DNA from 3 places in the Streptomyces sp. NPDC026673 genome. Region 3 is predicted to be linked to each of the others. Evidence: riboswitches for the same ligand, from Rfam matches in the RefSeq annotation. Region 3 holds a riboswitch; each other region holds the start of a gene.
The links. Region 3 has a riboswitch for thiamine pyrophosphate ahead of thiO (glycine oxidase ThiO). Riboswitches for the same ligand answer to the same signal wherever they lie in the genome.
Positions count from the first base shown of each region.

Region 1: it holds a riboswitch for thiamine pyrophosphate, as region 3 does, so the genes downstream of both, AB0F62_RS06735 (thiamine ABC transporter substrate-binding protein) here and thiO (glycine oxidase ThiO) in region 3, are expected to answer to the same signal.
Region 2: it holds a riboswitch for thiamine pyrophosphate, as region 3 does, so the genes downstream of both, thiC (phosphomethylpyrimidine synthase ThiC) here and thiO (glycine oxidase ThiO) in region 3, are expected to answer to the same signal.

Region 1 is NZ_JBEZXR010000005.1:220,852-228,275, forward strand. Features, by position in the region: gene AB0F62_RS06715 (hypothetical protein) at 62-217, opposite strand; gene AB0F62_RS06720 (hypothetical protein) at 443-640, shown strand; gene AB0F62_RS06725 (DUF6416 domain-containing protein) at 898-1,212, opposite strand; gene rlmN (23S rRNA (adenine(2503)-C(2))-methyltransferase RlmN) at 1,821-2,927, shown strand; TPP riboswitch at 2,986-3,090, shown strand; gene AB0F62_RS06735 (thiamine ABC transporter substrate-binding protein) at 3,081-4,166, shown strand; gene AB0F62_RS06740 (iron ABC transporter permease) at 4,235-5,848, shown strand; gene AB0F62_RS06745 (ABC transporter ATP-binding protein) at 5,848-6,873, shown strand.
Region 2 is NZ_JBEZXR010000002.1:103,408-110,831, reverse strand. Features, by position in the region: gene AB0F62_RS02045 (metallophosphoesterase) at 1-816, shown strand, start outside; gene AB0F62_RS02040 (hypothetical protein) at 979-1,836, shown strand; gene AB0F62_RS02035 (DUF4240 domain-containing protein) at 1,885-2,463, shown strand; gene thiC (phosphomethylpyrimidine synthase ThiC) at 2,579-4,324, opposite strand; TPP riboswitch at 4,317-4,443, opposite strand; gene AB0F62_RS02025 (YibE/F family protein) at 4,505-5,812, shown strand; gene AB0F62_RS02020 (hypothetical protein) at 5,832-6,032, shown strand; gene AB0F62_RS02015 (SPFH domain-containing protein) at 6,153-7,424, shown strand, end outside.
Region 3 is NZ_JBEZXR010000033.1:78,001-85,424, forward strand. Features, by position in the region: gene AB0F62_RS22685 (thiazole synthase) at 1-602, opposite strand, end outside; gene thiS (sulfur carrier protein ThiS) at 608-826, opposite strand; gene thiO (glycine oxidase ThiO) at 823-1,971, opposite strand; TPP riboswitch at 1,968-2,080, opposite strand; gene AB0F62_RS22700 (FAD-dependent oxidoreductase) at 2,208-3,368, shown strand; gene AB0F62_RS22705 (Rv2175c family DNA-binding protein) at 3,561-3,926, shown strand; gene thiE (thiamine phosphate synthase) at 3,976-4,650, shown strand; gene metF (methylenetetrahydrofolate reductase [NAD(P)H]) at 4,809-5,726, shown strand; gene AB0F62_RS22720 (hypothetical protein) at 5,783-6,754, shown strand; gene AB0F62_RS22725 (NAD(P)/FAD-dependent oxidoreductase) at 6,818-7,424, opposite strand, start outside.

The DNA of each region.
Region 1 (7,424 bases), on a different contig from region 3:
GGATGACAGTCTCGCTTCACCACAGGTCAGCGTCTGCCCAGGTGGGCCATGGTTCGCAGCCTCAGTCTTCCAAACCAGGGACATAGGGAGTGGCATCAGCGTGGTAGACGGCCACCTCCTCGACGTCGGACTTGAGCTGTACCGTCCCGTTGCTGCTGTATCCCCTGATGACGTCCCGGGCCTGCTCCCATCGCGCGCTGCCGTAGCGCTCGGACATCCGCAGAGCCCATTCGCGGCGCGTGGACCGGCGATCCCCCAAGAACGGGACCGCGAGGTGGCCTCGCGCGGCACCGCCCACCAGCGCCTGTCTGACGGGTGGCGTCACCGGCCACGCACCTGACAGCCCTGTCACCCGAATGGCCCAATATGAGGTGCCACCCACATGGGTGAAGATCAAGCTGGCTAGTGACCCAACCGAGGCAATGCGTGAAAGGGGAACCACATGCGCATTCGACGAATCCTCGCCGCCGTCATCGCCACGGTAGCCCTCGCCGGACTCGGCCTCACAGGCGCCGCCACCGCCACCGCCACCACCGCCGCCAGCCCCACACCGGGTGAGTGCCAGGACGGCGGCGGAACGGTCGATTGGGCGACCAACACCTGCAAGGGCGGTACGTACGACGGGCAGATGGTCGACTGAGCCCCCCCTGGGCGCCCCGCAGCCACGTGCTGCGGGGCGCTCCCGCGTGAGCGCAGCCGGAGAATCGCAGGGACCGTGCCGAGCCACCGTGCCCGCACCGGATGCGGGCCGGTGCCCGGCGCCGTCCTCGGGACGTGGAGGGGCGCTCGGTGATGACCGATGTCGACAGCTGCCGACAGCTCGGCAGCGGGTCAGGACGTTGGTCGATGAGACGGCCGCAGGTCACGGCCGCCGGCGGTCGGCTGCGGTTGTGCGGATCACGCGGCGTCGAGTTGAGCGGCCAGGAACACCGCTGCCACCGAAGGGCGGACTGCGTACGTTGCACCCGCGCTCCCCTCAGGAGCCTCCCACCAGTAGAACGGAAGCCGCCGCTCACTGTTGCTGTGTCCCTTGCTCATGCCGGACAGCACCCCTGCCACGCGCCGCGCCGGATCACTCTCGTTCGGCCCGCCCAGGACCTTGTCCACCAACTCGGTGCAGTGGATCCCCCGACCGGGATTGCGTAGCAGGTACTCGAACACCCGCCGGGCCTGCGGCGCGATTTCGGTCAAGAACGTCGCGGCGCGCTCCAAGTCCTCCGGACCCCACTCCGAGGCCTGGTAGTGCCCTGCTTCTCCAGCAGTGCCTGACCCATCGTGGATCAGTCTCGGTCAGATACGCCGTCATGCCCGCCCCCAACAATTCGCCCCAGCGTGTGTGTCGTTCGCACCGTACAGATCCGCCAGGACACCGCGTGTCGAATCCGTGGGGAAGTTCTATCGGCAAGCAGTTCAGCAGAGGAAGCGCACAGGTCAAGAGGAGGACGGGACGCCGCCATGGAGCGCCTTCCAGGCGCCGGCGCCGACGCAGCGGCTGACATGCATGGTCTCGTCCGCGTTGTCGTGGTGATCTGAGACGTGCGGCGGTCTCGAATGTGTGTGCGAATTATTTGAACGTTCAGAACACCTGCGTGCGATCCGGCTGTATCGACAGATGCGGCTCGACAGCTGTGGACGCGAAGATCCGCGAGGCCCATGCGGCTGCGCGCTCCCGAAGCCGTCCCACAGCGAGGGCCGCGACCTCTGGGCCGTCTCCGGGTCGTGAAAGATCGGCCGAGGTCGACAGGGGACGCCTGAGGGTGACGGGAGCCTCACCCATCTGACCTGGGCGGCCCCAAACGATCTGCGACACTGGACGCACCATGCCTGCACCCGGAGAACTCACATTCGTCGCCCCGCGCGGAGCCAAGAAGCCGCCGCGGCACCTTGCCGACCTCTCGCCCGAGGAGCGCCGGGAGGCGGTCGCGGAACTGGGGGAGAAGCCGTTCCGTGCGAAGCAGCTCTCGCAGCACTACTTCGCGCGCTACGCCGACGACCCCGCCGCGTGGACGGACATCCCGGCCGCGGCGCGCGGCAAGCTGGCGGAGGGGCTGCTGCCGGACCTGATGTCGGTCGTGCGGCACAGCAGCACCGACAACGACACGACGCGCAAGACGCTGTGGCGGCTGTTCGACGGGACTCTGGTCGAGTCGGTGCTGATGCGCTACCCGGACCGGGTGACGATGTGCATCAGCTCGCAGGCGGGCTGCGGCATGAACTGCCCGTTCTGCGCCACCGGCCAGGCCGGCCTGGACCGGAACCTGTCGACCGGGGAGATCGTGCACCAGATCGTGGCGGGCATGCGCTCGCTGCGGGACGGCGAGATCCCGGGCGGGCCCGCGCGGCTGTCCAACATCGTGTTCATGGGCATGGGCGAGCCGCTGGCCAACTACAAGCGGGTCGTCGGCGCCATCCGCCGGCTGACCGACCCGGAGCCCGACGGCCTGGGGCTGTCTCAGCGGGGCATCACGGTGTCGACGGTGGGCCTGGTCCCGGCGATGCTGCGCTTCGCGGACGAGGGCTTCAAGTGCCGGCTCGCGGTGTCGCTGCACGCGCCCGACGACGAGCTGCGCGACACTCTGGTGCCGGTGAACACCCGCTGGAAGGTGCGCGAGGTGCTGGACGCCGCGTGGCACTACGCGGACGTGTCCGGCCGCCGGGTCTCGATCGAGTACGCGCTGATCCGGGACATCAACGACCAGGCGTGGCGGGCCGACCTGCTGGGCCGGCTGCTCAAGGGGCGCCGCGTCCACGTCAACCTGATCCCGCTCAACCCGACCCCCGGCTCGAAGTGGACGGCCTCGCGGCCCGAGGACGAGCGGGCGTTCGTGGCGGCGCTGGAAGCGCACGGCGTGCCCGTGACCGTCCGGGACACCCGCGGTCAGGAGATCGACGGCGCCTGCGGTCAGCTGGCGGCTTCCGAGCGCTGATCCGCGCTTGCTATCGTGACGGTCGTTTGCGGCCGTTTGCCGTGACATCACACAAAAGAACATCCGACAGGGGAGCGCAGACAGCGCTGAGAGTGCGGCAGAGCCGCAGACCCTCGGACCTGATCCGGGTCATACCGGCGTAGGGAGTCACACATGAGCACCACCCGTCGGCGTGCGGCCGGCACCGTCCTCGTCGTCGCGCTCGGCGCGACCGCGCTCGCCGCCTGCGGCAGCGACGGCGGCGACACCGCCGAGGGCGGCAGCACCTCCAAGACCGTGACGCTGGTCAGCCACGACTCCTTCGCCGCGTCGAAGGGCGTGCTGAAGGAGTTCACGAAGCAGACCGGCTACACCGTCAAGGTGCTGCGCGGCGGCGACGCCGGCGCCGCGGTCAACCAGGCCGTGCTGTCCAAGGGCAACCCGCAGGGCGACGTCTTCTTCGGCGTCGACAACACGCTGCTGTCCCGCGCCCTCGACAACGACCTCTTCGAGCCGTACGAGGCCAAGGGCCTCGACAAGGTGCCCGCGGGGCTACAGCTCGACGCCGCGAAGCACCGCGTCACGCCCATCGACTTCGGCGACGTCTGCGTCAACTACGACCGGAAGTACTTCGCCGAGCACAAGCTCGCCGTGCCGGAGAGCTTCGACGACCTCGTCAAGCCCGAGTACAAGGACCTCCTGGTCACGGAGAACGCCGCCACCTCCTCCCCGGGCCTCGCCTTCCTCCTCGCCACCACAGCGAAGTACGGCGACGAGGGCTGGCAGGACTACTGGAAGAAGCTCAAGGCCAACGGCGTCCAGGTCGTCGACGGCTGGGAGCAGGCGTACTACGACACCTTCTCCGGCGCCGGGGGCGGCAAGGGCGACAAGCCGCTCGTCGTGTCCTACGCCTCCAGCCCGCCCGCCGAGGTGCTCGGCCTGAAGACGCAGCCCGCGCAGGGGCCGACGGGCGTCGCGACCGGCACCTGCTTCCGGCAGATCGAGTTCGCGGGCCTGCTCAAGGGCGCGAAGAACACCGAGGGCGGCAAGGCGCTGGTCGACTTCCTGCTGGGCCGCGCCTTCCAGGAGGACATGCCGCTGAACATGTTCGTCAACCCGGTCCGCGACGACGCGGAGCTGCCCGAGGTCTTCACCAAGTACGCGCCCGCCATCAGCGATCCGGCCACCGTCGCGCCGGAGAAGATCGCCGAGAACCGGGAGCAGTGGGTCAAGTCGTGGTCCTCGCTCGTGCTGAAGTAACGAAGACCGCCGGGGGGACGCGCGCGAAGGCGGCGGCCGTCCGGCCGCCGGCGGTGCGGCTGGGCCTGATGGCCGTGCCGGTCGCCTTCTTCGCGCTGTTCTTCGGCTATCCGGTCGCCGCCATCGTCACCCGCGGGCTCCGCGAGGGCGGACGGTGGCGGTTCGGCCGGTTCGCCGACGTCCTGGGCGAGCCCGACATCCTGCACGTGCTGTGGTTCACCTGCTGGCAGGCGGCCGCGTCCACCGCGCTCACCCTGGCGATCGCGCTGCCCGGCGCCTATGTCTTCGCCCGCTTCGACTTCCCCGGCAAGCAGGTGCTGCGCGCGGTGGTGACCGTGCCCTTCGTGCTGCCGACCGTCGTCGTCGGTTCGGCCTTCCTCGCGCTGCTCGGGCGCGGCGGGCTGCTGGACGAACTGTGGGGCGTGCGCCTGGACACCACGGTGTGGGCGATCCTCCTCGCCCACGTCTTCTTCAACTACGCCGTGGTCGTACGGACCGTGGGCGGGCTGTGGGCACAGCTCGACCCCCGGCAGGAGGAGGCCGCGCGGGTCCTCGGCGCGGGGCGGCTCGCGGCCTGGCGGAAGGTGACGCTGCCCGCCCTCGCCCCCGCGGTCGCCGCGGCCGCGCTGATGGTCTTCCTGTTCACCTTCACCTCCTTCGGCGTCGTCCAGATCCTCGGCGGGCCCACCTTCTCCACCCTGGAGGTGGAGATCTACCGCGAGACCGCCCAGTTGCTGGACCTGCCGACGGCGGCCGTGCTCACGATCGTGCAGTTCGCCGCCGTCGCGGCGATCCTCGCCGTGCACGCCGGGACCGTACGGCGCAGGGAGAGCGCGCTGCGGCTGGTCGACCCGGCCCGCACCGCGCGGCGGCCACGCGGCGCCGGCGAGTGGGGGCTGCTCGCGGGGGCGCTCGGCGTGGCGGCGCTGCTGATCCTGCTGCCGCTCGGCGTGCTGGTCGAGCGCTCCCTGCACGGCCCCGACGGCTACGGCCTCGACTACTACCGGGCGCTGAACTCCGCGGCCGACAGCGGCGGGACCTTCCTTGTGGCGCCGGTCGCCGCGGTGTGGAACTCCCTCCAGTACGCGGCCGCCGCCACCGCGATCGCCCTGGTCGTCGGCGGGCTGGCCGCGGCCGCCCTCACCCGGAGGGCCGGGCGTCTCGTCCGCGGCTTCGACGCCCTGCTGATGCTGCCGCTGGGCACCTCGGCGGTGACCATCGGCTTCGGCTTCCTCATCACCCTCGACGAGCCGCCGCTGGACCTGCGCTCCTCGTGGATCCTCGTGCCACTGGCCCAGGCGCTGGTCGGCGTGCCCTTCGTGGTGCGCACCATGCTGCCCGTGCTGCGCGCGGTCGACGAGCGGCAGCGCGAGGCGGCGGCGGTGCTCGGCGCCTCCCCGCTGCGGGTGTGGCGGGAGGTCGACCTGCCGCTGGTACGGCGGGCGCTGCTGGTGGCGGCGGGCTTCGCGTTCGCCGTGTCGCTCGGCGAGTTCGGTGCCACCGTCTTCATCGCCCGCCCCGACAACCCCACCCTCCCGGTGGCGGTCGCCCGCTTCCTCGGGCGGGCCGGTGAGCTCAACTACGGCCAGGCGATGGCGCTCAGCACCGTGCTCATGCTGGTGTGCGCGGGCGCGCTGCTGGCCCTGGAACGCATCCGCATCGACAGGTCGGGGGAGTTCTGATGTCCCTGTTGCGACTGGACGGCGCCACGGTGCGCTTCGGCGGGCGCGCCGCCCTGGACGCCGTCGGGCTGGACGTCGCCGAGCACGAGACGGTCTGCGTGCTCGGGCCGAGCGGCAGCGGCAAGTCCACCCTGCTGCGGGTCGTGGCCGGGCTGCAGCCGCTCGACGCCGGGCGTGTGCTGCTCTCCGGCCGCGACCAGGCGGGCGTGCCCGTGCACCGGCGCGGCGTCGGGCTGATGTTCCAGGACCACCAGCTCTTCCCGCAGCGCGACGTCGCCGGAAACGTCGATTTCGGCCTGCGCATGCGCGGCGCCGGTCGCGCCGAACGGGAGCGCGCGGTCGCCGAGTTGCTGGATCTCGTCGGCCTCCCCGGCGCCCAGCGGCGGGCGGTCGGTTCGCTCTCCGGCGGCGAGCAGCAGCGTGTCGCCCTGGCTCGGGCGCTGGCGCCCGATCCGCGGCTGCTCATGCTCGACGAACCGCTCGGCCAGCTCGACCGCGGACTGCGCGAGCGCCTGGTGGTCGAGTTGCGCGGGCTCTTCCGCAGGCTCGGCACCACGGTGCTCGCCGTCACCCACGACCAGAGCGAGGCCTTCGCCCTCGCCGACCGTGTCGTCGTCATGCGCGACGGCCGCGTCGAGCAGGCCGGCACGCCGCTGGAGGTGTGGCAGCGGCCCGCCTCGGAGTTCGTCGCCCGCTTCCTCGGCTTCGACAACGTGGTGGCCGCCACCGTCACCGGCGATGCCGCCGACACCGCCTGGGGGAAGATCCCCGTCCCGCCGGGCTCGCCCCAGGGGCCGGCCCGGCTCCTCGTGCGACCGGCCGGCGTACGGCTCGTCCCGGCTGCGGACGGGCTGCGCTGCGAGGTGCTCGCGCGCACCTTCCGCGGCGACCAGGTCACCCTCCGCCTGCGCCCGGAGGACGGTCCCGGGCTGGAGGCCACCTGCGCCCTGCGCGACGCCCCCGCCGAGGGCGACACGGTGGGCGTTGCCTTCTCGGCGGACGAGGTCGTGGTGCTCGACGCGTAGACCCTCTGTCCCGTCAGCCGCCGCGTGGGCCTGCTCGGTGTGCGGGTGGATGGTGGCGGTGCTGCCGGTTTTCGGCTGTCCCACCGTCTCGCTCCCTTCGGTCGCAGGGCGGCGGGCTGCGGATGGGGAGGGTGGCGGTTCGGGGCTTCGTTGCGGTGTGCGGGCCGGTGCGTGGCGGGTGTTCAGGCGCCGGAGCGGGGTGCGTCTCCGGTGGCTTGGGTCTCGTTGCCGTCCGCGGGTATAGATGGCCGCTTCCACGCCTACTCCCGGTGGTGGGCGCGCCTGCCGTGACCTGCGTCTGCGGCTGATTCGGGGTGCTGGTGGGGGGTGGGCGGGACATCGGGCCCGCTTTCACCGACTATGTCGGCGAAACAGAGCCCGATCTCGGAAACCGACCTGCCGAACCCATGTCCTGTCGGGGAATCAGCCGCAGTCGCCGGTTACGGCGGGCGCGCCATCCACGGAGGGTGGGCGTGGTCACCGGCCATCTCTACGCGCGGACGGCGACGAGACCGGCACCCTATGAACAACAGGCCCCGCTCCGGCGCTTG
Region 2 (7,424 bases), on a different contig from region 3:
GGCCCGCTCTACGTCGTCGGCGACGTGCACGGCTACGTCGACCGGCTGCGCGACGCCCTGTACGCGACCGGCCTGATCGACTCCGAGGGGCACTGGGCGGCCGGGAACGCGCGCCTGTGGTTCCTGGGCGACTTCACCGACCGGGGCCCGGACGGCATCGGCGTGATCGAGCTCGTCATGCAGCTGTCCGCGGAGGCCGCCGCGGCCGGCGGCTACGCCAGGGCCCTGATGGGCAACCACGAACTGCTGCTGCTCGGCGCCCACCGCTTCGGCGACACCCCGGTGAACTCCGCCGCGGGCACCGCCTCCTTCCTCGCCGCCTGGCGCCTCAACGGCGGCCAGACCAGCGACATGGAACGGCTGCAGGACCACCACATCGCCTGGATGTCCCGGCTGGACGCGGCCGCCCTCGCCGACGGCCATCTGCTGCTGCACTCCGACACCACCGCGTACCTGGAGTACGGCACCACCATCGACGCGATGAACGACGCCGTCACCGGCATCCTGCAGCGCGGCGACGCGGACGAGTGCTGGGAGCTGTTCCGCAAGTTCACCCGGCGCTTCGCCTTCCGCGGCGAGGCGGGGCCGCAGGCCGCCCGGGAGCTGCTGGACACCTACGGCGGCCGGCGCGTCGTACACGGTCACAGCCCCATCCCGTACCTGCTCGGCGAGCCGGCCGGGGAGCTCGGCGCCGAGCAGCCGGACCGGTCCGCCGTCGTCGAGGGCCCCCATGTGTACGCGAACGAACTGGCGGTGGCGATGGACGGCGGAGTGACCATGGACGGCAAACTCCTGGTCGCACAGCTGCCGTTGTAGACCCCGAAACCCCCATTTTCCGGAAACACTCTGTCACCGCGTCACCTCCGCGCTCTACCATCGGGATATCCGTAGGCAGCTTCTCCTCCGCTTCCGCCCAGCCGGACCGGACCTTCGTCCTTCGTGAACTCCGGGGCGGCACCGGAGACGGAGCATCGGGGGATGCACATGAACAGCGCTCCACACCTGCTGACCGAGGACCGCCCGGAGTTCGAGCGCGCCCTCGACACGGCTCTGCACTCGGAGGGCACGCGCTCCGCTCTCGCCGACGCGCGGAACCCTCTGAACGCCGAGCAGTTGCGCACGCTCGCGCTCAACGCGGCCCAGTCGATCTCCGCATGCGCGGCGCCGGAGTACGAGCAGTTCGTCAAGGTCCGCGAGACCTTCGCGGAGCAGCGCCGCGAAGCGCGGACGTCGTCCGTGAACGGCCTCGGCTACGCGGCCGCCGCGGCCCCGGTCGCCGCGGACGGCCCCGGGGCCGGGCTGTTCGCGATCGTCGCCGTGCTCACGCCGATCCTCGCGGGCACGGCCGCCCTCATCTTCCTGGTGCTCGGGTACGCCCTGCGCTTCGGGCACCCCGAGCCGGCGATCGCGCCGCCGCTGCGGCAGGCCGGTTGGCTCTTCGCGGCCGTCGCCGCCTGTGGCATCGTCATCGGGATGATCGGGCTGCTGCTCACCGCGCTGCGCAACGGCTCGACCGCCCTCCACGACCCGCCCGACGACGAACCCCGCGACGTCGCGCTCGCCCGCGAGCTGTGGCGCCGGGCCCTGGTGGAGCGGGGGCTGCAGCCCTTCCTCACCGAGGCCCTCGCCAAGGCCGCCGACGCCGCCCCGACCGCACCCTCCCCGACCACGGGCCGCGACTCCCGCATGCCGCGGCTCGGTTACTCCCGCCCCGACTTCAGCAGCCCGGGCCCGGAATCCTCTCCCGAGCCCGGACACCGCTTCACCAGCCCCGACTTCTCCAGCCCGGACTTCTCCAGCCCCGACTACGGCGGCCCGGACCACGCGCCGGACTGACACGGCGGACCCGGGGGCGTTGTCGTACCCCCGTGCCACAGTGCGGGCATGGACACCGACCGGTTCTGGCAGCTGATCGAATCCGCCCGCTCCACCGCGGCGGCCGGCGGTGAGCCCTTCGACGTGGTGCTGGCGAAGGCGCTCACCCAACGCCCGGCGCAGGAGATCCTGGAGTACGCGGAACGTTTCGACGAGCTGCACGACGCCCTGTACCGCTGGGACGTCTGGGCCGCCGCTTACCTGATAGGCGGCGGCTGTTCCGACGACGGCTTCATGGACTTCCGGGCGGGGATGATCGCCCTCGGCCGCGCGTGGTACGAACGCGTCGCCGCCGAGCCGGACAGCCTGGCCGGGCATCCCGCCGTGGTCGAGGCCGCACGGGCCCACCGTGACGACGCCCTGTTCTACGAGGAGGTCAACTACGCGGCCGCCGACGCCTTCGAACGGCTCACCGGCGACCAGGACGCCTTCTACACCGCCTGGGCCGCGTACCGCCCCGCCGGCGCCGAGGCCGAGGCGGAACCGGACATGGGCGAGGACTTCGACTTCGACGACGACGCGGAGATGCACCGCCGGCTGCCCCGTCTGGCCCGTTTGTACCTCGGCCCGGACGGCGGCCGGGAGTAGCGCCGAGGCGGTCGGCGTTCGCCCCGCCGCCGCTCCTCCCCGCGGAGGGGGCGGACCCGCGACGCCCCAGGGGTCGCGGGCCCGCCCGGTACGGACGCCGTTGGTGCCCGGCGGGTCAGTCCGCGATCGGCAGATAGACCCGGTTGCCCGAGGCCGCGAACTCGCGGGACTTCTCCGCCATGCCGGCCTCGATCTCCTCGGCCGTGTCGCCGTGGCGGCGGCGGATGTCCTGGGAGATCTTCATCGAGCAGAATTTCGGCCCGCACATGGAGCAGAAGTGCGCGGTCTTGGCCGGCTCCGCCGGCAGGGTCTCGTCGTGGAACTCCCTGGCCGTGTCCGGGTCGAGGGCCAGGTTGAACTGGTCCTCCCAGCGGAACTCGAAGCGGGCGTCGGACAGCGCGTCGTCCCACTCCTGGGCGCCGGGGTGGCCCTTGGCCAGGTCGGCGGCGTGGGCGGCGATCTTGTAGGTGATGACGCCGGTCTTCACGTCGTCGCGGTCCGGCAGGCCCAGGTGCTCCTTGGGGGTGACGTAGCAGAGCATGGCCGTACCCCACCAGGCGATCATCGCGGCGCCGATGCCGGAGGTGATGTGGTCGTAGGCGGGCGCGATGTCGGTGGTGAGCGGGCCGAGGGTGTAGAACGGCGCCTCCTCGCAGATCTCCTGCTGGAGGTCGATGTTCTCCTTGATCTTGTGCATGGGGACGTGCCCCGGCCCCTCGATCATGGTCTGCACACCGTGCCGCTTGGCGATGGTGTTGAGCTCACCGAGCGTGCGCAGCTCCGCGAACTGGGCCTCGTCGTTGGCGTCCGCGATGGACCCCGGGCGCAGCCCGTCGCCCAGGGAGTACGTGACGTCGTAGGCGGCCAGGAGCTCGCAGAGCTCCTCGAAGTTCTCGTAGAGGAAGCTCTCCTTGTGGTGCGCGAGGCACCAGGCCGCCATGATCGAGCCGCCGCGGGAGACGATGCCCGTCTTGCGGCGGGCGGTCAGCGGGACGTACCGCAGCAGCACGCCGGCGTGGACGGTCATGTAGTCGACGCCCTGCTCTGCCTGTTCGACGACGGTGTCCCGGTAGATCTCCCAGGTCAGCTCCTCGGCCTTGCCGTCGACCTTCTCCAGCGCCTGGTAGAGGGGGACGGTGCCGATGGGGACGGGGGAGTTGCGCAGCACCCACTCACGGGTGGTGTGGATGTTGCGGCCGGTGGAGAGGTCCATGACCGTGTCGGCCCCCCAGCGGGTGGCCCAGGTCATCTTCTCCACCTCCTCCTCGATGGAGGAGGTGACGGCCGAGTTGCCGATGTTGGCGTTCACCTTCACCAGGAACCGCTTGCCGATGATCATCGGCTCGGTCTCCGGGTGGTTGACGTTCGCCGGCAGGACGGCGCGTCCCGCCGCGATCTCCTGGCGGACGACCTCGGGGGAGACGTTCTCGCGGATCGCGACGTACTCCATCTCCGGGGTGATCTCGCCCCGGCGCGCGTACGCCAGTTGGGTCACCGGCCGCCCGGGCCCGCCGCGCCGCGGGAGGCGGGGACGGCCGGGGAAGACGGCGTCCAGATTGCGCAGACCGCCGCGCGGTGAGGTGTGTTTGACCCCGTCGTCCTCGGGGCGGACGGGGCGGCCGGGGTACTCCTCGGTGTCGCCGCGGGCGACGATCCAGTTCTCCCGCAGCGGCGGGAGGCCGCGGCGGACGTCGGTGGTGACGGTCGGATCGGTGTACGGGCCGGACGTGTCGTACAGCGTCACGTCCCGGCCGTTGGTCAGGTGCACCCGGCGGACGGGGACCTTGATGTCCGGGCGGGACCCGGTCACATAGCCCTTGTGCCAGCCGATTTCGCGCGCGTGTGCATCCTGCATGGTCATGAGACCCACTCCCTACGCCGGCATTACCCGGTAACAGGTTCAGCGGTCGGCGCAGCTGGTGGCCCTCGGCCGGTCAGCGCCCTCTCAGCCCGGTGCTCCGAGCTCCCGCGTTTGCAAAGGTGCCTCAACGCTAGCGGGTCCTCGCTGACGCGCACCAGGGGGTGTTGCGATGATCGGGTCGTGGACTCCGCTCACTCGCACGCACACGCCCATGGCCACGGCCACGGCCCGGTACCTCCGGTCTCCAGGCATCTGCGGAAGGTCATCACCGCGATCCTGGTCCCCTTCGTCGCGGCGGTCGTGGCCGGCCTCGTGGTGCTCTGGCCCGGCGGTGTGCCGGCGCACGACCGCACCGGGGTCGGCTTCGACCAGCAGACGCAGTCCGGACGGGTGGTGAAGACCGAGGACGTCAAGTGCTCGGACGTGAACGCCGAACCCGGCGCCGCGCCCGGCACCGAGACCGCCCCCTCCCCGGGCCCGTCGGCGGCTCCGTCGTCCGGGCCGGCGATCTGCCAGCGCGCGACGATCGAGGTCACCTCGGGCAAGGACCGCGGGCGCACCTTCACGGAGATCGTGCAGCCCACCCAGACAAGGCACTACACGCAGAACCAGAAGGTGCTGCTGGCGTACGCGCCGCAGGCGCCGCGCGAACTGCAGTACTCGGTGACCGACGTCGACCGGGCGTTCCCGCTGTGGCTGCTGGCCGGCATCTTCGCGGCCGTGGTGGTCCTGGTCGGCCGGCTGCGCGGGGTCCTGGCGCTGGTCGCGCTGGTCATCAGCTTCGCGGTGCTGACGCTGTTCATCCTCCCGGCGATCCTGCACGGCAGCAATCCGCTGCTGGTGGCGGTGATCGGCGGCAGCGCCATCATGCTGATCGCGCTCTACATGTGCCACGGCCTCAACGCCCGTACCTCGGTGGCGGTCCTGGGCACCCTGTGCTCGCTGCTGCTGATCGGCGTCCTGGGCTCGGTCTTCATCGACTGGGCGGTGCTCAGCGGCAACACCTCGGACGAGACTGGGCTGATCCACGCCCTCTACCCGGACATCGAGATCCGCGGTCTGCTGCTGGCCGGCATCATCATCGGTTCGCTGGGCGTGCTGGACGACGTGACGGTGACCCAGACCTCGGCGGTGTGGGAGCTGCGGGAGGCGGACCCGGGCGCGAGCCGGCGCCGGCTGTACTCGGCGGCGATGCGCATCGGGCGCGACCACATCGCCTCTGTCGTCAACACCCTGGTGCTGGCCTACGCGGGCGCGGCGCTGCCGCTGCTGCTGCTCTTCTCCATCGCGCAGCGCGGTGTGCTCGCGGTGGCGGGCAGCGAACTGGTGGCCGAGGAGATCGTGCGGACCCTGGTGGGCAGCATCGGGCTGGTGGTGGCGGTGCCGTTGACGACGGCGCTCGCCGTCCTGGTGGTGTCGGCGGACCGCGGCGGCGGCGACACTGTTCCCGGGGGCACCGGACGCGGGCACCGGCGCCGCGCCAAGTGACCCGGGAGGGGGCGGGAACGTGGTCGGACTGCAGGGCCGGGTGACCGGGACGGTCGGGCCGGGGCTGGTCGGCGAGGTGATCGTGCAGGTGCGGGGCGGCGCGGAGGCGTTCCTCGCGTATCCGGCGACCGCCGGGGAGCGCATCGAGAAGGGCACGGTCGTGGTGGTCGTGGAGCATCTGCCGCCGCGCACCGTGTACGTGGCCCCCGCGTACGGCTGAGCGGAGCGGTCCGCTCCACGTCAAGAAACCGGCAAGGATCCGCCAGGATCTACCGGTCCGTCACCCACGGGCGCACACTCCCGTACGCGGCCCCGATCGGGGCCAATCGTAAGGGGGCGTATGCCGATGCTGATCGGCGTTGCGGCGGGCGGGGCGCTCGTCGCGGTCATCATTCTGGTCGGCCTGTTCAGACTCATGTGGCGGGTCGCCGAGCCCAACGAGGCACTGGTCATCTCCGGCTCCAAGCACCGTACGGACGGTGTGGGCGAGGGGATGGGATTCCGCATCGTCACGGGGCGGGGCACGCTGGTGATGCCCGGGGTCCAGGTGGTGCGCAGGCTCTCGCTCGACCTCAACGAGGCCGAGCTGAACGTGGACTGCGTGACCCAGCAGGGCATCCCGCTGAAGGTGCACGGTGTGGTCATCTTCAAGGTCGGCGACGACATGGTGTCGATCGCCAACGCCGCCCGGCGTTTCCTGGACCAGCAGAAGTTCATGGCCGAACGGGTGCACAACGTGTTCGCCGGCCATCTGCGGTCCATCGTCGGCGGGCTGACGGTGGAGCAGATGATCCGGGACCGGGAGCGGCTGACGGCCGAGACCCGGGCCGCGTCGGGGTCCGAGATGGAGAAGCTCGGACTGATCATCGACTCGCTGCAGATCCACGAGATCGTCGACCCGACCGGGTACATCAACAACCTGGCCGCTCCGCACGCCGCCGCCGTCCACCGCGACGCGCGCATCGCGCAGGCGGAGGCGGACCGGCTGGCCACCGAGGCCGAGCAGCAGGCGGCGGCCCGCATGGCGGAGGCCACCCGGGACAGCCAGATCCTGCAGGCCGGCTACATGGCCGAGCGGGACAAGGCCACCGCGGCCTCGCGGCAGGCGGGCCCGCTCGCGGAGGCGGCGGCCCGGCAGGAGGTCGTCGTCCAGGAGACCCGGGTCGCCGAGCTGGAGGCGCAGCGGCGCGAGCAGCAGCTCCAGGCGGACGTCCGCAAGCCGGCGGACGCCTCCGCGTACGAGAAGCGGACGCTGGCCGAGGCCGAGCGCGACGCCCGGATCTCGGCGGCCGAGGCGAAGGCCAGGGAGACGGAGCTGGCCGCCGTCGCGGAGGCGAACCGGGTGAAGACCGCGGCCGCCGCCCAGGCCGAGCAGACCAGGGTCGGCGGCGAGGCCGCCGCGGCGGCCACCCGGGCCACGGGTGAGGCCGAGGCCGCCGCGACCCAGGCGCGCGGTCTGGCCGAGGCCGAAGCGGCGAAGGCCAAGGGCCTGGCCGAGGCGGAGGCGATCAAGGCGCGGGCCGCGGCGCTGGCGGAGAACCAGGAGGCGGTCGTCGCCCAGCAGCTGGCCGAGAACTGGCCGGAGATCGTCCGGGCCGGCGCCGAGGCCTTC
Region 3 (7,424 bases):
CACCCCAGCTCCATCGCCAGGGCCGCGTCCGACGCCGTACCCGCGCCCGCGTCCAGGATCACCGGCACCGTCGCCCGTTCGACGATCAGCTCGAAGTTGTGCGGGTTCCGGATGCCGAGCCCCGACCCGATGGGCGAGCCGAGCGGCATGATCGCCGCGCACCCCGCGTCCTCGAGCTTCCGGGCGACCACCGGGTCGTCATTGGTGTACGGCAGCACCGTGAAGCCGTCGTCCACCAGCGTCTCCGCCGCGTCCAGCAGCTCCACGGGATCCGGCAGCAAGGTGCGCTCGTCGGCGATCACCTCCAGCTTCACCCAGTCCGTGCCGAGCGCCTCCCGCGCCAGGCGGGCGGTGAGGACGGCCTCGCCGGCGGTGTGGCACCCGGCGGTGTTCGGCAGGACGCGGATGCCGTGCCGGGCGAGCACGGACAGCACGGAGCCCTTGACGGTGGGATCCAGCCGCCGCATGGCGACCGTGGTCAGCTCGGTGCCGGAGGCGAGCAGCGCCTGCTCCATGATCTCCAGGCTGGGCGCACCGCCCGTGCCCATGATCAGGCGCGAGTCGAAGGCGGTGCCGTCGATGATCAGCGGGTCGTCGGCCATGGTGGTCAGCCTCCCTGGACTGCGGTGAGGACCTCGACGCGGTCGCCGTCGCGGAGCGGGGTCGCGGGCCACTGGGCGCGCGGGACGACGGTCTCGTTGAGCGCGGCCGCCACACCGGACGGGGCGGCGGTCAGGGTCGCGACGAGGCGGTCGAGGGTGACGCCCTCGGCGACCTCCCGGGCCTCGCCGTTGACGGAGACGGACAGGAGGAGGGGGGCGGTCATGCGTACTGCTCCTGGGGCGTGAAGCGGTCGGGGGAGAAGGGCCGGGCCGGCGCGGGAGCGTCCGCCCCGGTGAGGATCTCGGCCATCACGTCGCCGGTCAGCGGCGTGAGCAGCACGCCGTTGCGGTGGTGCCCGGTGGCGATCACCAGGCCGTCCAGCGCGCCGCGGCCCAGCAGCGGGGCGTTGTCGGGTGTGCCGGGACGCAGCCCGGCCTGTGTCTCGGCCAGCGGCAGTTCGGTGATGCCGGGCAGCAATTCGTGGGCGTCGCGGAGCAGTTCGTAGACCCCGCCGGCGGTGACCGTGGTGTCCCAGCCCATCTCCTCGCTGGTGGCCCCGACGACCAGTTCCCCGTTCTCGCGCGGGACGAGGTAGACGTGCCCGCCGCGCACCACGGCCCGTACCGTCCGGGACAGGAACGGCGCGTACGCCGGCGGCACCCGCAGCCGCAGCACCTGTCCCTTCACCGGCCGCACGGGCGGGAGCGCGTGCTCGGGCAGCCCGCCGATCCGCCCGCTGAGACTGCCGGCGGCCAGCACCACCTGCCCGGCGGCGAGCCGTGTGCCGTCCTCGAGGACGACTCCGTGCGCGCGGTCCCCGGCGACGTCCACGCGCTCCACCCGGGACCGCCGGAACGTCACCCCGGACAGCTCGCAGGCGCGCAGCAGCGCCGCGGCCAGGCGTCGCGGGTCGACCTGGTGGTCGCCGTCCACCCGCAGCCCGCCGCGCACGCCGGGGGCGAGCATCGGCTCCAGGCGCCGGCACTCGCGACCGCTGATCCACTCCGACCGCAGGCCCAAGGAGTCCTGGAACGCGTGGAGTTCGCGCAGCTGCGCGCGGTCGTCGGCGTCCAGGGCGACGGCGAGGGTGCCGCAGGTGCGGTAGCCGAGGCCGAGTCCCGTGGCCTCCTCCAGCTCCGCCACGAAGGACGGGTAGCGGCGCGCCGCGGCGAGGTTGAGCTCCAGCAGCGCCTGCTCGCCGTACTGCACCTCCGTGACCGGGGCCAGCATTCCCGCGGCCACCCGGGCGGCGCCGCCGCCCGGTTCGGGGTCCGCCACCACCGTCCGCAGGCCGCGTCCGGCGGCCCGCCACGCGGTGACCAGCCCGATGATCCCGCCGCCGATCACGACGACGTCATGACGGTGCATGATGTTCCCGCTCCTCCCTTCGCCGGCATGACCCGGATCAGGTTCGTACGGTCGGCGGCCGCCCAGCCGCCCTCTCAGCCCGGTGCGCCGGGCTCCCGCGAGTGCTCTCCGGCCACCTTAGTACGCACCATCCGCAGCGAGTAGGGCACTGGTACGCCCGGACGGCGCCCCCGCGGCGTTACGGTGATCGCGTGACCAGCAGCAGCGAGCAGCGCGTCGTCGTCGTCGGGGCCGGAATGGCCGGAGTCCAGACCGCCGTGTCCCTGCGCGAGCAGGGCTGGGGCGGGACGATCACGCTGCTCGGCGCGGAACGGCATCCCCCGTACGACCGGCCACCGCTGTCGAAGGGCGTGCTCTTCGGCGCCGACGAGGGTCCGCTGCTGGATGTCGACTTCGCCGGCATCGGGGTCGAGCTGCTGCTCGGACGCCATGCGAGCGCTCTGCGGCCCGGCGAGCGGCAGGTCCTGACCGACGGCGGCCCGGTCGGGTACGACAAGCTCGTCCTCGCCAGCGGCGCCGAGCCGGTCATGCTCCCCGGCAGCGAGGGCACGCCCGGTGTGCACGTGCTGCGCACCCTGGACGACGCCACCGCGCTGCGGCCCGTGCTGGAGGGCCGGCACCGGGTCGTGGTGGTCGGCGCGGGCTGGATCGGTGCCGAGTTCGCGACCGCCGCCCGCCTCGCCGGGTGCGAGGTGACCGTCGTGGAGGCGGCCGACCGCCCGCTCGCCGGGATTTTGCCGCCGCGGATCGCCGAACGCATGCGCGGCTGGTACGCGGAGGCGGGCGTCGACCTGCGCACCGGCGCGGTCGTCTCCTCCGTCGAGCGGGGGGCGGTGCGCCTCGCGGACGGCAGCGTCCTCGCCGCCGAGGCGGTCGTCGTCGGGATCGGCGCCCGGCCCGCGACCGGGTGGCTGGCCGGTTCGGGCGTCGACCTCGGGCCGGACCGCGCGGTCCTCGCCGACGACCGGCTGCGCACCTCGGTGACGGACGTGTACGCCGTGGGGGACTGCGCGTCCTTCCCGTCGGCGCGGTACGGGGAGCGGCTGCTGATCCACCACTGGGACAACGCGGTGCAGGGGCCCCGTACCGCCGCCGCGAACATCCTGGGCGGTGACGAGGTGTACGACCCCGTTCCCTACTTCTGGTCGGAGCAGTTCGGCCGTTTCGTGCAGTACGCGGGGTACCACGTGGACTCCGACGACATGCTGCTGCGCGGCGACCCGGACGGGCCCGCCTGGTCGGTGCTGTGGCTTCGGGACGGGCGGCTGGTCGCGCTCTTCGCCGTGGGACGGCCCCGCGACCTGGCCCAGGCCCGCAAACTGGTCGCCCGCGGCGTCCGCCTCGACGAGGCGCTGGCCGCCGACCCCGCGGTCCAACTGCGGGCCGCGGTCGTCTGAGCCACCGGTCGGCTCCCGGCTCCCGGCTCCCGGATTCCGCTCCCGGCTCCCGGATTCCGGCTCCCGACGGGCCGCGAGCGGGTCCGGAGCGGGTCCCGCGGGGGTTGCCGGCGCGTAGCGGACCCGTCAGGACGGAGCAATGCGTGGCGCGAGCGGTTCCAAGGTGTCGGTCCGGGATGGCACGCTTGTCCTGTGACCGAGATCGACGCAAAGATTGACTCCCTCATTCCTTCCTGGCTGAACGTCCCCGAGATCGCCGAGCGCCTCGACGTGGAGGTGACCCGGGTCCGCCAGCTCATCAAGGAGGGCCAGCTCATCGCCGTGCGCCGCGGTGAGAACCGGGTGCTGATGGTCCCCGCCGACTTCATCGGCGAGGGGAAGATCGTGAAGGGCCTCGCAGGCACGCTCACCGTGCTCAAGGACGACGGGTTCAGCGACGAAGAGACCCTGGAGTGGCTGTTCACCCCGGACGAGAGCCTGCCCGGCACCCCCGTCCAGGCGCTGCGGGAAAACCGCGGTACCGAGGTGAAGCGCCGCGCCCAGGCGCTCGCCGTCTGACCGACCGCCCCGACCCGTCGTCCGCAGCCACCCGAGGGGACCCGCCCGCATGAGTACGAGTACGAGCACGAGCGCCCGCGCCCAGCTTGCCGACGCCCGGCTCTACCTGTGCACCGACGCGCGCAAGCGCCAGGGCGGCCTGGCGGAGTTCGCCGCGTTCGCGGAGGCCGTGCTGGCCTCCGGGGTCGACGTCATCCAGCTGCGCGACAAGAGCCTGGAGGCCCGCGAGGAACTGGAGTACCTCGCGGTCCTCTCGGAGGAGTGCGGACGGCACGGCAGACTGCTCGCGGTGAACGACCGCGCCGACGTGGCGCACGCCGCCGGGGCGGACGTCCTCCATCTGGGCCAGGGCGACCTGCCCGTGCCGGCCGCCCGCGCGCTCCTGGGCGACGAGGTGATCATCGGGCGGTCCTGCCACTCGGAGTCCGAGGCGGCGGCCGCCGCCGTGGAGCCCGGTGCGGACTACTTCTGCACCGGGCCGGTGTGGCCCACCCCCACCAAGCCCGGCCGGCCCGCACCCGGCCTGGGCCTGGTCCGCTACGCGGCGGGCCTGGGCACGGACCGGCCGTGGTTCGCCATCGGCGGGATCGACCTGTCCAACGTGGAGCAGGTGCTGGACGCCGGCGCCCGCAGGATCGTCGTCGTACGGGCCGTCACCGAGGCGGACGACCCGGGCGCGGCGGCGGCCGAGCTGGCCAAGCGGGTGCGCTCGTACGAGGACTGAGCCGGCACCGAGCCGGGACTGATCAAGGGCCGGGCGGGGGATTAGGGCCGGGTCGCCGGTCCGCGACGTCTCGGGGTGCGAGCGCCGCATGTCCAAGGAGTGGACATTTTCGCGTCGTCTGTTGGGACGGCCCAGCCCTCGCCGATAGCCTGAGGCGCATGGCCCTCGGAACCGCCTCGACAAGGACCGATCACGCGGTCACCATTCGTGAGCTGCTGGCCTCTGGCGAGCGTTCGTACTCGTTCGAGTTCATGGCGCCGAGGACCGAGAAGGGCGAGCGGACGCTCTGGAACGCGATCCGCCGTATCGAGGCGGTGGGCCCGACCTTCGTCTCCGTCACCTACGGCGCGGGCGGCAAGTCCCGCGAGGGCACGGTCCGGGCGACCGAGCGGATCGCCTCCGACACCACCCTGACCCCCGTGGCCCACCTCACCGCCGTCGACCACTCCATCGCCGAGCTGCGCAATATCATCGGCCAGTACGCGGACGCGGGCATCCGCAACATGCTCGCGCTGCGCGGGGACCCGCCCGGCGACCCCATGGGGGAGTGGCAGCGGCACCCCGAGGGTGTCGACTACGCCTATGAACTGGTCCGGCTCATCAAGGAGTCGGGCGACTTCTGCGTGGGCGTCGCGGCCTTCACCGAGATGCACCCCCGCTCGACGGACTGGGAAAGTGATACGCGTCACTTCGTCGAGAAGTGCCGGGCCGGCGCGGACTACGCCATCACCCAGATGTTCTTCGACGCCGAGGACTACCTCCGGCTGCGTGACCGGGTCGGGAAGGCGCGTTGCGAAACGCCCATCATTCCCGAGATCATGCCGGTCACGAACGTGAAGCAGATCGAGCGCTTCGCCCAGCTCGGCAACGCGCCTTTCCCGCGGGAGCTCGCGGACCGTATCCTCGCGGTCAAGGATGATCCGGCCGCGGTGCGGGCGATCGGGGTCGAGTTTGCGACGGAGATGTGCCGGCGGCTGATGGCCGAGGACATCCCCGGACTGCACTTCATTACCCTTAATCACTCCACGGCGTCGTTGGAAATCTACGAGAATCTGGGACTGCACCAGAGGTCGTGAGGGCGGAGCCGCCGCCCCGGCGGGCCGACGACGGTGAACGGTGAGGAAGTGCGCTCATGGCCTACACAGTGCTCTACATCGCCTTCGGGGTGGTCGCGCTGTGGCTGCTCGGTGAAGTGCTCCTGCAGTACAAGGCGCGGCTGAGGTGGCGGCTGCTGGCCTTCGCGGGGTTCCTTGGCGTCGTCCTGGGCGTCTACATGCCCTCGGTCGTCGTCATCGTGCTGGGTGCGCTCGCTTTCGGCGCCGGTCAGACCTTCGTCACGCTCTCCTATCGCCGCGGTTTCGTGGAGGGTTGGGCGCTGCGGTCGCCCAAGGAGGGCGCCGACGACGAGGACGACGACGAGGAGGCCCCGCCGCTGCCGCGTCGTGCCGCCGGCCGTCGGGGCCGGGGCGCCGCGCAGCGCGAAGAGGCGCCGGTCGAAGGCCCGACGTCGTACGAGGAGCCCGGCGCCGACACCCCGGCCGCCGCCGCGGGCGTGGGTCAGTCCTACGACAGTTACGCGGCCGCCGGGCCGGCGGCCGCGGGCCCCGGAGCCGTCCCGGGGATGGACTCCACGCAGGTCTACCAGCCCATGCCGATGCACGAGGACAGCGGCGAGTACCCGATGTACAACGGGCAGCCGAACTACGCCCAGGACCCCTACGCCGGCGCCGGCGCGGGCTACCAGGACTACAGCGCCACGACCGGCTACGGCGACTGGAACGGTGGCCAGCAGCAGCAACAGCAGCAGCCCGCCGCCTCGTACGACGCCTACGGCCAGCAGCAGAACGGCGGCTGGGAGCAGCAGCAGGCGGCGTACGGCACCTACGCCGGCGGTTACCAGGATCCGTACCAGGGCCAGGCCACCCAGCAGTACGGCTACGACACCCCGGCCGGCGGCGTCTGGGTGCCGCAGCAGGGCGGCGAGCAGCAGCCCTACGTCCCGCAGCAGCAGGGCTACGACCAGCAGCAGGGGCAGCAGCAAGGCCAGCAGCAGGGGCAGGGGCAGGGTCAGTACGACCCGTACGACCCCTACCGCTACAACTAGGACGCTTCGCCGGGGTCCGTCCGCGGCGGCGGCCCCGGCAGTGCGCCGGGACCGGAAGGCGTCTCAGCGGCTGCCGCCGGGACCGCCCGCTATGAGGTCGGCGGCGATGGCGCCGGACATGCCGGTGTGGGCGAGGCCGCCCCCGGGGTGGGACCAGCCGCCCACAAGGTACAGACCGGGGACGAGCAGCCGGTTGCCGGGGTGCAGATGCGCGCCTCCGGCACCTGCCAGGGCGGGACGGGGGAGCCGGCCGCCCGGGGTGCCCGTCTCCTCCTCGGTGTCGGCGGGCGTGTGCACGGCCCGCCACAGCAGGCGGTCCGTCAGATCCGGCAGGACCGCGGCCGCGACGGCCTGCACCGCGTCCGCGGCGCGCTCGGCCAGGCCCGGCACACGCCAGTCCACCCCCTGGGGGCCGTGCGGCGGGACGGTGACGCTCAACGTGACCGCCTCCGAGGCGTCGTCCGGCCGCAGGGTGTCGTCGTCGGGGCGCAATACCGTGACCGTCGGGCGGTCGTACAGCTCGCCGCGCGCCAGGGCCGCCGCCTCGGCGTCCGGATCCGCGGTGTGAACGACCGTACGGTGCACGGCATCCGACGGCCGGGCGCCGCGCAGCGCCAGGCAGACCGTGAGCCGCCCGGGACCCTCGCAGCGGGGGCCGGGGCCGACGCCG